DNA from 2 places in the Terrabacter terrae genome. Region 2 is predicted to be linked to the other one. Evidence: predicted binding sites of a transcription regulator. Region 2 holds the regulator's gene; the other holds the start of a gene.

Region 1 (3,407 bases), on a different contig from region 2:
CGCCCGAGTTCCGAGCACAAGTGCGCCACGGCGCATCTTCAGGTCCGATGCGACCGGCTTCAGGCACGGAACTGCGCCATGGCGCACCTCTTGCCGCGTCACGCCGGCACGGCCATGTCGCCCGGCCTGCCGGGGAAGTGGCGGCGCCAATCGTCCCGCAGACGGGGCACCGGCATACCCGCCCGACGCATGGCGCGCGTGATCCTCGTGAGCGTGTTCCCGGGTGTCGAGTAGATGTCCCGCGACACGACCACGAGCCGGCGGATCCGCTCGTCGTCCAGTGCTTCGTCCCGCGCGATGTCGGTGAGCCACTGCTCCTCGGACTCCGCGTGCTGCCGGCCGTCGTACTCGATGACGAGCCGGTAGGGGAGGTAGGACAGGTCGTAGCGCCGCAGCAAGGTCCCGTCGCGGTCGTGCACCCGATGGTCGACTTCGGGCTCGGGCAGGCCGGCGAGGACAATGAGCAACCGCAGCCGCGTCTCCATCGCCGAGTCGACACCGGTGCGGACGAGCGCGGCAGCCTTGCGGGCCAGGCGCGAGTAGGGCCCATGGTGTCGGCAGGTCGCCGACACGAGCTGCTCGGGCGTCGTGCGTCCACGCCTGACCAGCGAGTCGCCGAGGACGACTAGGTCGACGAGGGTCAGGCAGTGAGCCAGGTCGAGGAAGGTCTGCACCGGCGACGTCACCCGGAACCCACCGAAGCGGACGACCTCCTGCCCCTCCTTGCGACGATGGGCGGTGATCCCGTCGCGTCGGGTCCGGTTGCGCGGACTCGAGAGATGGATGTCGGGATGGTCAGGAACGACTCCGCCCCACAGATTGGCCGCCGTGTGGTGCGACACGTGGCTGCCGGGTGTGACCACGAGAAGGGCGGCCTCGATCCGCACCGCCAGCGTGACGGGGACGCCGCGCTCGACGTGAACTCCACGGAAGAGGGCGACGTGCGAGCGCCGCAGCCGACCATCGGTGTGGCCGGCCGCCATCGCGTCGGCCCGTCGTACCGGAGGTGTGCGGGGGTCTGGGCGTGTCATGTCGGCAGCCTGCCCGTGCAACCGCGAAGCGCGTGACGCCTCTCCACAGGGCCTATGCATGCGCCGTGGCGCACTTGTGGTGCGAACTCGGGCTGGTTCCCGCACCGAAGTGCGCCGTGGCGCATTTGTGGTGCGAACTCGGACTGGTTCCCGCACCGAAGTGCGCCCTGGTGTAGTTCCGTGCCTACAGCCGGTCGCATCGCGCCTGAAAATGCGCCGTGGCGCAGTCCGTAGCCGACTGCGGCGGCCAGTGCCTGTCCAGCCTCGCTGCCCCCGTCCGCGTGGGCAGGGAAGGCGCCGGGTACGCACACGGCATACGGCAGGAGGACGACGCGACGCATGGGCACGTGTCCGCCCACGGCGAACACAGGCAGAACCTGAGTCGATCGGACTCAGGATCGGGAACAGGACCGGCACTGCCCACGTTGGTCGGGATGTGCTCGTCGACAGCGGGCACGGATAGCATCGAGATGTCTCTCGATCAGTCAGGAGAAGAACATGTTCGAACGGTTCACCGACAGGGCCCGAAGGGTGGTTGTCCTCGCTCAGGAGGAAGCGCGCCTGCTCAACCACAACTACATCGGGACCGAGCACATCCTCCTGGGTCTGATCCACGAAGGCGAAGGCGTCGCCGCGAAGGCCCTCGAATCGCTCGACATCTCGCTCGAAGCGGTCCGGGCCCAGGTCCAGGAGATCATCGGCCAGGGGCAGCAGGCCCCGACCGGCCACATCCCCTTCACGCCCCGCGCGAAGAAGGTGCTCGAGTACTCGCTCCGCGAGGCGCTCCAGCTCGGCCACAGCTACATCGGCACCGAGCACATCCTGCTCGGCCTGATCCGCGAGGGTGAGGGCGTCGCCGCCCAGGTCCTCGTCAAGCTCGGCGCGGAGCTCAACAAGGTCCGCCAGCAGGTCATCCAGCTGCTCTCCGGCTACCAGGGTGGCCAGAGCGGCGAGAAGGCCGGCGCGGGCGTCGGCCAGGGTCAGACCGAGGGCACGCCTGCGGGCTCCCTCGTGCTCGACCAGTTCGGTCGCAACCTCACGCAGGCGGCCCGCGAGGGCAAGCTCGACCCGGTCATCGGGCGTGCGAAAGAGATCGAGCGGGTCATGCAGGTGCTGTCCCGTCGCACCAAGAACAACCCCGTCCTCATCGGCGAGCCCGGCGTCGGCAAGACCGCCGTCGTCGAGGGCCTCGCCCAGGACATCGTCAAGGGCGAGGTGCCCGAGACGCTCAAGGACAAGCAGCTCTACACCCTCGACCTCGGCTCGCTCGTGGCCGGCAGCCGCTACCGCGGTGACTTCGAGGAGCGGCTGAAGAAGGTCCTCAAGGAGATCCGCACCCGCGGCGACATCATCATCTTCATCGACGAGATCCACACGCTCGTCGGTGCGGGTGCCGCCGAGGGCGCCATCGACGCGGCCTCGATCCTCAAGCCGATGCTCGCCCGGGGCGAGCTGCAGACGATCGGCGCGACGACGCTCGACGAGTACCGCAAGCACATCGAGAAGGACTCGGCCCTCGAGCGGCGCTTCCAGCCGATCCAGGTGCAGGAGCCGACGCTGCCCCACGCCATCGAGATCCTCAAGGGCCTGCGTGACCGCTACGAGGCCCACCACCGCGTGACGATCACCGACGGCGCGCTCGTCGCGGCCGCCAACATGGCCGACCGCTACGTCAACGACCGCTTCCTGCCCGACAAGGCCATCGACCTGATCGACGAGGCCGGCGCCCGACTGCGCATCCGCCGCATGACCGCTCCGCCGGACCTGCGCGAGTTCGACGAGAAGATCGCCGCCCTCGTGCGCGAGAAGGAGTCGGCCATCGACGGTCAGGACTTCGAGCGCGCGGCCCGCGTCCGCGACGACGAGAAGCGCCTGCGCCAGGAGAAGGCCGCCCGTGAGGCCCAGTGGAAGTCGGGCGACATGGACGTCGTGGCCGAGGTCGACGAGGAGCTCATCGCCGAGGTCCTGGCTGCCAGCACCGGCATCCCGGTGTTCAAGCTGACCGAGGAGGAGTCCAGCCGTCTGCTCCACATGGAGGACGAGCTGCACAAGCGCATCGTCGGCATGGACGACGCCGTCAAGGCGCTGTCCCAGGCGATCCGCCGCACCCGTGCCGGCCTGAAGGACCCGCGCCGCCCCGGTGGCTCGTTCATCTTCGCCGGCCCCACCGGTGTCGGCAAGACCGAGCTCGCCAAGACGCTCGCCGAGTTCCTCTTCGGCAGCGAGGACGCGCTGATCCAGCTCGACATGTCCGAGTACTCCGAGAAGCACACGGTCAGCCGCCTCTTCGGCTCGCCTCCCGGCTACGTCGGCTACGAGGAGGGCGGCCAGCTCACCGAGAAGGTGCGCCGCAAGCCGTTCTCCGTCGTGCTCTTC
Region 2 (3,407 bases):
CTCGAGGCCACGCTCGGTCGCTACGGCGTCGAGCGCCTCGGCGAGGCCGGCCAGGAGTTCGACCCCAATGTGCACGAGGCCCTCATGCACGTAGAGGCCGAGCTCCCCGAGGGCGCGACGGAGACCACCGTCGTGCAGGTGCTGCAGCCGGGCTACCGCATCGGTGACCGGCTCGTCCGCGCCGCCCGGGTGTCGGTTGCCGACCCCGCGTGACACGTCCGCCGCCGGGCTGCCCGCGCAGCCCGGCGGCATACCCGATGATGGGAGCAGCGTGAAGGACCCCGGAACGAAGGATTTGCGCCTTGGCTAGCCAGGACTGGTTCGAGAAGGACTTCTACGCGATCCTCGGCGTGCCCCAGGACGCCGACGCCGCGACGATCAAGAAGACCTACCGCAAGGTCGCGCGCGACCTGCACCCCGACCACAACGTCGGCAATCCCGGGGCGGAGGAGCGCTTCAAGGAGGTCGGGGAGGCGTATGCCGTCCTCTCCGACCCCGAGAAGCGGCGCGAGTACGACGCCATCCGGGCGATGTCCCACGGCGGCGCCCGCTTCACGGCGGGTGGCCCCGGAGGCCAGGGCGCGGGGTTCGAGGACATCTTCTCCGCGTTCGGCGGTGCGGCTGGCCCCGGAGGCCAGCGCGTCCGGTTCAGCACCGGCGGCGCCGGCGGGCAACCCGACCTCGAGGACATCCTCGGGCAGATGTTCGGCGGTGCCGGGCCGGGCGCAGGTCCCGGAGCCGGCTACGGCGGCTACGGCGCGACGGCGGGCCCACGCCCGGGCGCCGACGTCCAGGCCAGCACGACCATCGGCTTCCGCGACGCGGTGGAGGGCTCGACGGTCGCGCTCAGCTCGCCCGACCTCGGCCGCATCAACGCCCGCATCCCGGCCGGTGTCAAGGACGGTCAGCGGATTCGCTTGCGCGGCAAGGGCCGTCAGGCTGACCCCGGCGCCCCGGCCGGCGACCTCATCCTCACGGTGACCGTCGAGAAGCACCCGGTCTTCGGGCGCGACGGCGACAACCTGACCGTCGACCTGCCGGTGACCTTCGCCGAGGCGGCGCTCGGGGCCACCGTCGCCGTGCCGACCCTCGACGGCGGTTCGGTCAAGGTCAAGGTGGCCCCCGGCACCCCGAGCGGTCGCGTGCTGCGCCTCAAGGGGCGCGGCGTCAAGCGCGGTGGGCACACCGGTGACCTGCTGGCCAAGGTGCAGGTTCTGGTGCCCCAGCGACTGACCGACGAGGCGCGCGAGGCCATCGAGAAGATGGCCGCGGCCGAGGACGGGCACGACCCGAGGGCCGAGCTGTTCCGGCGCGCCCGCGCCTGACGACCGACTGACGACCGACTGACGATCCATGGAGGAGGAGGTGATGGCGATGGCTCGCAGGAGCGCCCGCCCCACGGGGCACGACGACGACGCTCCCGTCTTCGTCATCTCCGTCGCGGCCGAGCTGGCCGGCATGCACGCGCAGACGCTGCGCCAGTACGACCGGCTCGGCCTCGTCTCCCCGTCACGCACGCGCGGCGGCGGCCGGCGCTACAGCACGCGCGACGTACAGCTGCTCCGCGAGGTGCAGCGCCTGTCCCAGGAAGGGGTGTCGCTGGCCGGCATCCAGCGCATCCTCGACCTCGAGAACCACGTCGCGGCGCTGCAGTCGCGGGTGGACGAGCTGTCCACCGAGCTGGCCAGCGCACAGGCCACCCTGGCGACCGGGGCACGGGTCTTCGCCGTCGGTCCGCGAGGCGAGGTGGTGGCCGTGCGGCCCGGTCAGCGGCCCCCGCGCGCGCCCTCGTCGCAGGCCCTCGTCGTGTGGCGTCCGGGTCGGTAGCTTGGTCGGGTCAGCCCCCGCCTTACATGTGTAACACTGTGCAGGCCTCATGCAGCCGGGGCATTTCGTTGCCGATTGCCCCGGAGGCAGTTTCTTGATCAGACTCCCGGACGTCGCATGACTCCGCACCAGCCGGAGGGCGGCATCCACGGCGTGGCGGAGGCCGGTCGTCGCAGCCCCGGAGTGACCTCGCGTCAGGGCGAGATGCGGCAGCTCTTCGTCGAGACCGACTGGTCCGCGACACCGCTCGGTCCCGTCGAGACGTGGCCCAACAACCTGCGCGTGCTCGTCGACGTGTGCCTCTCGTCGCGCTTCCCCATGCTCATCTGCTGGGGCCCCGACCTGCTCATGCTCTACAACGACGGCTACCGCGACATCCTCGGGCCCAACAAGCACCCCGGCGCGTGGACGCTCCCGGTGCGAGCCGTGTGGCCGGAGGTGTGGGACATCATCGGCCCGATGTTCGACGGCGTCACCAAGGGTGGACCTGCGACGTGGGTCGAGGACGCCCTCCTCGTCGTCAACCGCGCCGGCTTCCTCGAGGAGGCCTACTTCACGTGGTCCTACGGCGCCATCCACGACGACGACGGCCGGGTCGTCGGCGTCCTCAACGTCGCCACCGAGACGACCGCCAAGGTGGTCGCCGAGCGCCGGGCCAACGTCTCCGCCGAGCTGGTCGAGACCCTCGCCGACGCGCGCAGCGCCGAGGACGTGCGCCGTCGGGCGCTGGCCGTGCTCGGCGCCTACACCCACGACCACGTCACGGCGGAGATCCGCTGGACGGGGCCGGGCGAGGCTGCCGCGCAGCGGGAGACGCGGCTCGGGACCGACGAGGTCGTCCACGTCATCCCGATCGTCGAGCCCGGGCTCGTGGAGCCGACCGCGCAGCTGTTGCTCACCGACAACGCCCGCCGCCCCTGGGACACCCAGCTGCAGGTCTATGCAGAGCTGTGCGCCTCGCACGTCGCCATGGCCCTCAGCGGCATCCGGCACCTGCAGGAGGAGCGGCGCCGCAACGAGGTGCTCGCCGAGCTCGACGCCGCCAAGAGCGACTTCTTCGCCAACGTCAGCCACGAGCTGCGCACGCCCCTCACGCTCATCGCAGGCCCGGTCAACGACGCCCTGGCCGCCGAAGGACTCGACCTCGAGCAGCGCCAGCGCTTCGAGCTGATCCTGCGCAACACCGAGCGACTCACAGGACTCGTAGACCGAATCCTCGACCTCACCCGCATCGAGGCAGGTGCAGTCGAGCCGCACTGGGTCGAGGCCGACATCGAAGAGCTCACCAGCGGGGTCGCTGCGAACTTCCGACCCGCCATCGAGCGTGCCGGGCTGGAGTTCGAGGTCGTCTGCGACGAGCTCGACCACACCTACGTCGACGTCGACATGTTCGAGCGCGTCGTGCTCAACCTGCTCTCCAACGCCCTGAAGTTCACTCCCCGCGGCCGCATCTCCTTGCGCCTGCAGTCCGACCTCGACGGCTACGAGGTGTCCGTCACCGACACCGGCATCGGCATCGCCGAGAAGGACCTCGACCTGGTCTTCGACCGGTTCCGTCAGCTCGACCGTGGCGACGACCG

What was found. The regulator HspR, encoded in region 2, represses chaperone genes until heat shock. The targets are predictions, from matches to a motif close to AAGTTGAGTCNNNNNGACTCAACTT.
Region 1: ABD194_RS02305 (ATP-dependent Clp protease ATP-binding subunit) is a predicted target of HspR. The motif match lies at 1,406-1,430, and genes of this name have one in related genera.

The regions. Positions count from the first base shown of each region.
Region 1 covers NZ_BAAANB010000001.1:494,931-498,337, reverse strand. The annotation lists gene ABD194_RS02310 (hypothetical protein) at 99-1,031, opposite strand; gene ABD194_RS02305 (ATP-dependent Clp protease ATP-binding subunit) at 1,530-3,407, shown strand, end outside.
Region 2 covers NZ_BAAANB010000020.1:68,512-71,918, reverse strand. The annotation lists gene ABD194_RS09385 (nucleotide exchange factor GrpE) at 1-213, shown strand, start outside; gene ABD194_RS09380 (DnaJ C-terminal domain-containing protein) at 303-1,325, shown strand; gene ABD194_RS09375 (heat shock protein transcriptional repressor HspR) at 1,375-1,827, shown strand; gene ABD194_RS09370 (ATP-binding protein) at 1,945-3,407, shown strand, end outside.